DNA from 3 places in the Bacterioplanoides pacificum genome. Region 1 is predicted to be linked to each of the others. Evidence: predicted binding sites of a transcription regulator. Region 1 holds the regulator's gene; each other region holds the start of a gene.

The links. Region 1 encodes sigma-54, which starts transcription at its own class of promoters, with help from an activator protein. Its sites were predicted from a motif close to TGGCACNNNNNTTGCTNT; they were not measured.
Region 2: ACFOMG_RS17165 (TorF family putative porin) is a predicted target of sigma-54. The motif match lies at 1,683-1,700, and genes of this name have one in related genera.
Region 3: glnA (glutamate--ammonia ligase) is a predicted target of sigma-54. The motif match lies at 1,764-1,781, and genes of this name have one in related genera.

What each region holds. Positions count from the first base shown of each region.
Region 1 is NZ_JBHRYB010000016.1:64,440-67,724, reverse strand. Features, by position in the region: gene lptB (LPS export ABC transporter ATP-binding protein) at 1-633, shown strand, start outside; gene ACFOMG_RS16230 (RNA polymerase factor sigma-54) at 778-2,367, shown strand; gene hpf (ribosome hibernation-promoting factor, HPF/YfiA family) at 2,413-2,715, shown strand; gene ptsN (PTS IIA-like nitrogen regulatory protein PtsN) at 2,739-3,191, shown strand; gene rapZ (RNase adapter RapZ) at 3,274-3,285, shown strand, end outside.
Region 2 is NZ_JBHRYB010000025.1:53,446-56,730, reverse strand. Features, by position in the region: gene urtD (urea ABC transporter ATP-binding protein UrtD) at 1-385, shown strand, start outside; gene urtE (urea ABC transporter ATP-binding subunit UrtE) at 439-1,137, shown strand; gene ACFOMG_RS17170 (accessory factor UbiK family protein) at 1,236-1,466, opposite strand; gene ACFOMG_RS17165 (TorF family putative porin) at 1,780-2,499, shown strand; gene glnK (P-II family nitrogen regulator) at 2,578-2,916, shown strand; gene ACFOMG_RS17155 (ammonium transporter) at 2,999-3,285, shown strand, end outside.
Region 3 is NZ_JBHRYB010000003.1:187,664-190,948, forward strand. Features, by position in the region: gene typA (translational GTPase TypA) at 1-1,442, opposite strand, end outside; gene glnA (glutamate--ammonia ligase) at 1,861-3,267, shown strand.

The DNA of each region.
Region 1 (3,285 bases):
GTTGGTTTGCTGGGCCCGAACGGCGCCGGTAAAACCACCTGTTTTTATATGATCGTCAATCTGGTGCAGGCCGACAAAGGTCATGTTCATATTGACGATGAAGACATCAGCCACCTGCCGATGCATGGCCGCGCACAGAAAGGCATTGGTTACCTGCCTCAGGAAGCGTCTATTTTTCGCAAGCTGAGCGTCGCCGACAATATTATGGCCATTCTTGAAACCCGTCAGGATCTGAACCGCCAGCAGCGCCAGGAGCGGCTGGAAGGTCTGCTGGATGAATTTCATATTCAGCATATCCGCAACAGCCTCGGCATGGCGTTATCCGGTGGAGAACGCCGGCGGGTCGAAATTGCCCGGGCGCTGGCTGCTGAACCGTCTTTTATTTTACTCGACGAACCTTTCGCCGGTGTTGACCCGATTTCTGTGTCTGACATCATGGACATCATTCGCCAGCTGCGGGATCGCGGTATTGGTGTATTAATTACCGACCACAACGTGCGGGAAACCCTGGCGATCTGCGAAAAAGCCTATATCGTCGGCGGTGGTCATATTATTGCTGAAGGCAACGCCGAAGAAGTCCTGGCCAACGAACAGGTGCGCAAAGTGTACCTGGGTGATGATTTCCGGTTGTGAGTAACAGCCCGGTTTGTTGCTCACAAGCAATATTTATGACATCTCGGTTAAAACAGGGATTCCAAGTGCACGGGCTTTGCCTATAATGCAAAGTATTGGTTGGCCACATACGAGGCCTGACATTCGCGTGACTATCGACACTTTATGAAAGCATCACTCCAGTTAAAGATGGGTCAGCAGCTGACCATGACACCACAGCTGCAACAAGCTATTCGTTTGTTACAGCTGTCGACACTGGATCTGCAACAGGAAATTCAGGAAGCGCTCGACTCCAACCCAATGCTCGAAAATGAAGAGCACGACAGCGACGACTACAGCGACGGCAATGATCAGGGCGAAGGCAACGACTACAGCAACGACCAGGACAGTCGCGCCTCTGACAACGACAGCAACGACCAGCACAACAGCGATAGCCTGAACGACTACAGCGCCAGTGCCGATAACAGCAGCACGGCTAACGACAGCGATTACGATGTTCAGGGCAGCGACAGCCAGGAGCTGGGGGATCACTTATCCAACCAGCAACTGCCCGATGACCTGCCGGTCGACAGCAACTGGGACGACACCTATCAGCCTACCGCCGGCGTGGCATCCAGCGCTGGTCCGGCTGACGACGACTTCGATTACGATTCCCGCCATGCCACCACCGATGATCTGCAGGATCATTTATTGTGGCAACTCAACCTGACACCGATGTCGGACACCGACCGTGAAATCGCGCTGATGTTTATCGACGGCGTCGACAGCGACGGTTATCTGCACACCAGCATCGAAGACGTACTGGAAAGCATCGATCCGGAACTGGATGTCGAAGAAGACGAAGTCAAAGTCGTCTTACGACGCCTGCAACAGTTTGATCCGGCCGGAGTGTTCTGCCGCGACCTGCGAGAATGCCTGTTATTGCAACTGGCCCAGCTGCCCGCTGAAACCCCGTGGCTGACAGAAGCCCAGCTGGTGATCAGCGACTATATCGATATGCTCGGCAGCAAAGATTATCCGACCCTGATGCGCAAAACCAAGCTGAAGGAAGACAGCCTGAAGTCGGTGATGCGACTGATTAAAGAACTCAATCCGAAACCCGGTGCCGGCATCTCTCCCGACCAGGCAGAGTACGTTGTGCCGGATGTGATTGTACGCAATATCCGCGATGAATGGCGGGTCGAACTCAACCCCGACATTGCCCCCCGCTTGCGGGTAAACGAAAGTTATGCGGCACTGGTAAAACGTTCGGATAACAGCCCCGACAACACCTTTATTAAAGATCACCTGCAGGAAGCACGCTGGTTTATCAAAAGCCTGCAAAGCCGTAACGATACCCTGCTGAAAGTGGCGACCAAAATTGTCGAATACCAGATCGAGTTTTTCGAAGAAGGCGAAGAAAAAATGAAGCCGCTGGTATTGCATGACATCGCCGAGGCGGTAGGCATGCACGAGTCCACCATTTCCCGGGTGACCACACAAAAATACATGCACACTCCACGTGGCATTTTTGAGCTGAAATATTTCTTCTCCAGCCACGTCAGCACAGATACCGGTGGCGAATGTTCGTCCACCGCGATCCGTGCCATGATCAAAAAACTGATCGCCGAAGAAAACCAGCGCAAGCCGTTAAGCGACAATAAAATTGCCGCCATGCTGGGTGACAAGGGGATCAAAGTCGCACGTCGTACGGTGGCAAAATATCGTGAAGCCATGCATATTCCACCATCCAACGAACGCAAGCAGCTGATCTGATCAGCCGTTGATACACCTCAGACAAAATTAAAGAAGGAGTCTGATATGCAAATTAATGTTAGTGGCCACCACGTGGAAATCACTGAAGCAATGCAAGCCCACGTGGAAGAAAAAATGGGCAAAATCACCCGTCACTTTGATAACGTGACCACTGCTCAGGTCACTCTGACCGTGGAAAAAGACGAACGTCACCACGCCGAAGCCACCATTCATGTCAGCGGTGCCGACCTGAACGCCAGCGCTGACAGCGACGACATGTACGCGGCCATTGATGCCATGATCGACAAGCTGGACCGCCAGGTGCTGAAGCACAAAGAAAAAATGGTTGCCCGCCAACACGGCCACTGATTATTACCCAAGAAGGTTGATCCATGACCATCGCCGATATTCTGAGCGCCGAGCGCACTGAAATTGATGTACCGATTTCCAGCAAGAAAAAACTGTTGGAATATCTCGGGCAGATTATTTCAGCGCAGCTGAAAGACAGCGCCGCTGACGATATTTTTGAGCGCCTGCTGGGCCGCGAGCGGCTCGGCAGTACAGGTATCGGTGAAGGTATTGCCATTCCGCACTGCCGTCTGCCCAACTGCGAACAGGCCTTTGGCGTGTTATTACGGCTGGAACAACCGATTGATTTTGACGCCATCGACCGCCAGCCGGTCGACCTGGTGTTTGCGTTGCTGGTACCGGAAGAAGCAACGGAAGAACATCTTCAGGTATTGTCGATGCTGGCCAGAAATTTCAATGAACCCGATTTCCGCCAGGCATTACGCAACGCTCCGGACGCCAGTCAGTTATTTAAGCGGGCATTGCTGGCCAGCTGACAAAAGTCATCGGCACGCCATAAACATCTGCTATAACTGACACACTCCCTAACACACCTGACGAAAAGTTAAGGACAAGCTTATGCGCCTTGTG
Region 2 (3,285 bases), on a different contig from region 1:
ACTATCGGCGAGTCAACAGGACAAGCTGGATGAAATCCTGACTATGATTGATTTGCAGGATCATCAAAATAATCTGGCAGGCAATCTTTCTCATGGTCAGAAGCAGTGGCTGGAAATTGGCATGTTGTTGGGGCAGGAACCTGAATTATTGTTAATTGATGAACCCGCCGCCGGTATGACGGATGAAGAAACCATGAAGACCGCAGAGCTATTTAAACAGTTGGCGAAAAGCCATTCGTTAATGGTAGTGGAGCATGATATGGACTTTATTGAGGCGCTCGATTGTCGCGTCACGGTATTGTGCGAGGGCAGTGTACTGGCAGAAGGGTCGCTGGCGACCGTGAAAGCGAATGAAGACGTGATCGAAAAATACTTAGGCCGGTAGCAATAAAGCGATTTGCATTGCTGATACAGCGTTAAAAATTGAGAAATAAAGCTATGTTACGAGTAAATAAACTAAACGTCGCCTACGGTGCCAGTCAGGCGTTATACGATGTTTGCATGCAGGCCGAAATTGGTAAGGTAACCTGTGTGTTAGGCCGTAATGGCGTGGGTAAAACCACATTGATGAAAGCGTTGTCGGGGCAGCTGGCCGAGCTGAATGGTCAGGTTCGCTGGCTGGATTCGACACTGAGTGGATTGTCGCCGGCTGACCGGGCGCGCCAGGGCATTGCTTATGTGCCTCAGGGACGTGATATTTTTCCTCAGCTGACGGTGGAGGAGAATCTGCAGACAGCGTTTTCGGCGCTGCCGCGTAATTTGCGTTTTATCGATCCGGAGATTTACGCGTTATTCCCGGTATTACAGCAGATGTTAAAACGCCGTGGTGGTGATTTATCCGGAGGGCAGCAGCAACAGCTGGCGATTGCCCGGGCATTGTTGTTACGTCCGAAATTACTGATTCTGGATGAACCTACCGAAGGCATTCAGCCATCCATTATTAAAGACATTCAGCGGGTGATTGAGCTGTTGCGCGATCGTGGCGAAATGGCCATTGTGCTGGTAGAACAGTATCTGGATTTTGCGGCCGAGCTGGCGGATGACTTTATCATTCTGGAGCGCGGGCGGGTGGTGGCCAGTGGCGCCGGCCATGAGCTGAAAACCTCAGAGCAGGCGCGTGAGCTGTTAGCTATTTAAATAAGCTGAATGATTCGTTCGGTGGTAGGAGGGAGCTTGTCCCCGACTCCGGTTTTACCGTTCAGGTTTGCTATTAATGTCGCGGACAAGGTCCGCTGCTACTCTTGCTCTAACTTTTCTAAGCGTTGCTCCAGCTCAGCCAGCTGAGCCTGGGTGCGACGTAACACTTCCAGCTGGACTTCAAACTCTTCCCGGGTAACCAGATTGGCGCTGGTCAGCAATGCCTGTAGCTGGCCCTGCAGTGCCAGACGGATGTCGGATGATAAGGCCGCAAACGGACTTTGTTGCAACAGGCTTTCAACCCGGCTTTTGATGTGTTCTGCGTTCATAACGGTTCACTTAGCGATGTCTGTATGCCGGTCATGATACCACGCCCTGTCTTTGTACGTGATTGAATGCCGTGCTTTAAAGTGGTGCATTCTGTTGCCACTCAGTGCAATAAATCGGTGCCCTTCCATGCTGATTGCACCAGCGTGAAATCAATTTTATGTCTCCTGTCGTTTGTTTTCCTGCTAAGTGGCTGAAATCACGGGGTTTTAAAAAGTTGGCACACCGGCTGCTAAGACTTAATCACAGAATTAAAACGGTGCGTCAGGCACTGAGAGAAAGAAAGTTCCTATTTAACTGTGAAGGAAATGAACCATGAAAAAACTGTCTCAAGCGATTGCTCTGGCTGGTGTGATGACTGCGGTGGCTGTACCTGCGGTACAGGCAGAAGTTGAAGTATCGGCATCGGCGGCGGTAGCCAATATGTATCTGTGGCGTGGCCAGGATCTGGGTCAGGGCGTACCGGCTGTATCCGGTGATCTGAAGGTTTCTGCCGGCGGTGCGTACGGTGGAGTCTGGACTTCAAGTGGTGATACCACTGCGGGACAGGAGTATGACCTGTTCGTTGGTTATGGCGGTGAGTCTGGTGACTTCAGCTACGACGTCAGTGCCTGGACGTATGTTTATTCCGGCGATGATGAGGAAAATGGCCGTGGCAATACCTTTGGCCTGACAGACCTGATCGTATCTGCTGGCTATGGCCCTGTGTCGGCTTCCTATTATTACGTATTGGCCGGTGATGAAGACTATAGCTATGTGACCTTAACCGGAGAATACGACAAATTCTCTGCCACTCTGGGTATGGCCAGCGGTATCGAGAACATTGGTGAAACAACCAAAACCGTTTATGACGATAGCGATTACACCCATCTGGATGTGTCTTACGCCTATAACGACAACATCTCTTTCACGCTGAGTAAAGTGATTGCACAGAGCCTGAAGGCTGAGGATGCAGCAACCAGTGAAGAAGACGAAAGTTATGTTGATGAAGATCTGAAAGTGGTTGTTTCTTACAGCCTGCCTATCGAGCTGTAAAAAGCATACAATAGCCCGTGCCCCCGCACGGGCTGTTAACAAACTGAATATTTTCAAGCCTTAAATAAGGAGTTTTCTATGAAACTCATTACTGCTGTTGTAAAGCCGTTCAAGCTCGACGATGTGCGCGAAGCACTGTCTGAGATCGGTGTTCAGGGCATCACCGTAACTGAAGTCAAAGGTTTTGGCCGTCAGAAAGGTCATACCGAACTGTACCGTGGTGCTGAATACGTGGTGGATTTCCTGCCCAAAGTAAAAATTGAAGTCGCGGTCGATGAAGACCTGGCTGAAAAAGTCATTGAAGCCATCACAAAAGCAGCAAACACCGGCAAGATCGGTGACGGCAAAATTTTTGTGACTTCTCTGGAACAAGTGATTCGTATCCGTACCGGTGAAACCGGCGCAGACGCTATCTGATTTTTGGTCTTGGCATCGGTCAATAAAACCGGTGACGGTAAAGACATCGAATAACATTAAAGCCTAATGCGGGGGGCTTGTTATGGAAAATAACGTATTTGAACTTCAATACGCCATGGACACCTTTTATTTTCTGGTGTGTGGCGCTTTAGTTATGTGGATGGCGGCTGGTTTCGCCATGTTGGAAGCGGGCCTGGTCCGCTCTAAAAACACCACTGAAATTCTGACCAAAAACGTCGCACTGTTTGCGATCTCATGCACCATGTACCTGGTCTGTGGTTACGCCATTATGTACGACGGTGGTTATTTCTTATCCGGTATTACCGAGGTGGATTCGGCTGCAGTGTTATCTGACTTCGCTGCGCGTGA
Region 3 (3,285 bases), on a different contig from region 1:
GTGGAGCCCAGGCCGGTTTGTACCGGACCATAATGATCAAAGACGTTGGTCAGAATACCGGAGCCGGAAGTCATGGTCATAAACTGGTTACGGAAACCAATCAGGCCACGAGCCGGCATAATGAATTCAAGGCGGGTACGGCCTTTGCCATCCGGAACCATGTTGGTCATTTCGGCACGACGGTTACCCATCTCTTCCATCACTGAACCCTGGTGTTCGTCTTCGATATCGATCACCACCTGCTCGTACGGCTCCTGCAACTCACCGTCGACTTCTTTCTGGACCACTTCCGGCTTACCAATCGCCATCTCGAAACCTTCACGACGCATGGTTTCAATCAGTACCGACAAGTGCAGTTCACCACGACCGGAAACTTTAAATTTCTCCGGACTGTCACCCTGTTCAACCCGCAACGCCACGTTGTGGATCAGCTCCTGATCCAGACGGTCTTTGATATTACGCGAGGTGACGTATTTACCTTCTTTACCGGCGAACGGTGAGTCGTTCACCTGGAAGGTCATGGAAACCGTTGGCTCATCAACGCTCAGCGGTGGCAATGCTTCCACATTGTTTGGCTCACACAGAGTGTCAGAGATGTTCAGACCGTCGATACCGGAAATACAAACGATGTCACCGGCGGCCGCTTCGGCCACGTCAACACGGTTCAGGCCGTGGAAACCTTTCACCTGCTGAATACGGCCTTTACGGGTATTGCCTTCAGCGGTGATCAGCTGGATATCCGTACCTGGCTTCAGTTTACCGCGGGTAATACGGCCAACACCGATAACACCAACAAAACTGTCGTAATCGAGCGCCGACACCTGCATCTGGAAGGGGCCATCCACTTCGACTTTAGGCGCTTCAACATGATCCACAATCATCTGGAACAGCGGCGACATATCTTCAGCCATATTGTCCGGATCATCACCGGCAATACCATTCAGCGCAGAGGCGTAAATCACCGGGAAGTCGAGCTGCTCATCTGTCGCACCCAGGCGGTCAAACAGATCGAAGATTTCGTCCATGACCCAGTCAGGGCGTGCGCCCGGACGGTCGATTTTGTTGATTACAACGATTGGGCGCAGGCCACGCTCGAACGCTTTCTGAGTGACAAAGCGGGTCTGAGGCATAGGGCCGTCTACCGCATCGACCAGCAGACATACAGAATCCACCATCGACATCACCCGCTCAACCTCACCACCGAAGTCGGCGTGTCCAGGGGTGTCTACGATGTTGATACGATAGTCGTTCCACTTAATGGCGGTGTTCTTCGCCAGAATGGTAATACCACGTTCTTTTTCCTGGTCGTTCGAGTCCATAACTCGTTCGCCACCCTGGTTACGATCCAGCGTACCGGATTGCTCCAGCAGCTTGTCTACCAGTGTGGTTTTACCATGGTCAACGTGGGCAATGATGGCGATATTTCTGAGATTTTCGATCACAGCACGGGCCTTTCTTAAATAGAATGAGGGCGGTGCTGCGCTATCGTCAGGCATCAACACCATAAAAAATGAGGCGCGATTATACCCGAGTTCCCCGGCCTACTACACTGTCTTTTTCCCGGAATATCCTGGCTTTTATCCATATACGAAAACAGAGCGTGAACCTATAATGTGCAGGCGATTACGGGAAATTACTGCCCTCATCTGCAGTTTGCACCATATTGGTTCACACCAACGGCGCAATGTTTAAATTTGGTGCAGTTTATTTGCGCAACATTCAATAAAGCCCTGATTCTGTGCGATTTCAGCGCTTTTATTGAGTGGCACACTAATTGCTCCTGTAGATTTATCGAAATTAAGCATAACTGCCGGGGCAGCAGCCTCGTATCAAATTGAACCAGCATCTGGAGAAATGAAGATGTCAGAGAACACTCTGAACTTGATCAAAGAAAACGATGTACGCTGGGTTGACCTGCGTTTCACCGATACCAAAGGTAAAGAGCAGCACGTTTCTATCCCTGCTCGTTACGTCGACGAAGAATTCTTCGAAACCGGTCAGATGTTTGATGGTTCCTCCATCGCTGGCTGGAAAGGCATTAACGAATCCGACATGATCCTGATGCCAGACGACAGCACTCCTTACCTGGATCCTTTCACTGAAGATGCCACTCTGATCCTGCGTTGTGACATCATCGAACCAGCGACCATGCAAGGTTACGAGCGTGACCCACGTTCTGTTGCCAAGCGCGCTGAAGAATTCCTGAAGTCCACCGGCCTGGGCGACACCGCTTTCTTCGGTCCTGAGCCAGAATTCTTCCTGTTTGACGACGTTCGCTGGGGCGCGGACATGTCGGGTTGTTTCTACAAAATCAACTCTGACGAAGGTGCCTGGAACAACGAAGCCGTGATGGATGGCGGTAACCTGGGTCACCGTCCTCGCGTTAAAGGCGGTTACTTCCCGGTTCCACCAGTAGACAGCCACCACGACATCCGTGCGGCTATGTGTAACACCATGGAAGCGATTGGTCTGGACGTAGAAGTTCACCACCACGAAGTGGCCAACGCCGGTCAGAACGAAATCGGTGTTAAGTTCAACACCCTGGTTAAAAAAGCGGACGAAGTACAGATGATGAAATACATCGTCCACAACGTCGCAGCCGCTTACGGCAAAACCGCAACCTTTATGCCTAAGCCAGTGGTTGGCGATAACGGTTCCGGCATGCACGTTCACCAGTCTTTCTGGAAAGACGGCGAGAACCAATTCGCTGGTGACGGCTATGCAGGCCTGAGCGAAATGGCACTGTACTACATTGGCGGTATCATCAAACACGCGAAAGCGCTGAATGCTTTCACTAACCCGTCAACCAACTCGTACAAGCGTCTGATCCCGGGCTTCGAAGCACCGGTAATGCTGGCATACTCTGCCCGTAACCGTTCGGCTTCTATCCGTATCCCATACGTTGCTTCGCCTAAAGGTAAGCGTGTTGAAGCACGTTTCCCTGATCCGATGGCAAACCCATACCTGGCATTCGCTGCCATGCTGATGGCAGGTATCGACGGTATTAAAAACAAAATCCACCCTGGTGATGCAGCGGATAAAGACCTGTACGACCTGCCAGCAGAAGAAGCAGCAGCGATTCCTCAGGTTGCCGGCAGCCTGCGTGAAGCGCTGGAATCCCTGCAAGCAGACAGCGACTTCCTGGTTGAAGGTGGCGTGTTCACCAAAGACATGATCGACGCTTACGTTGAACTGAAAATGGAAGACGTGTACCGCGTAGAGCACACGACTCACCCAGAAGAGTTCGACATGTACTACAGCCTGTAAGGTTACTTACAGCAGAGT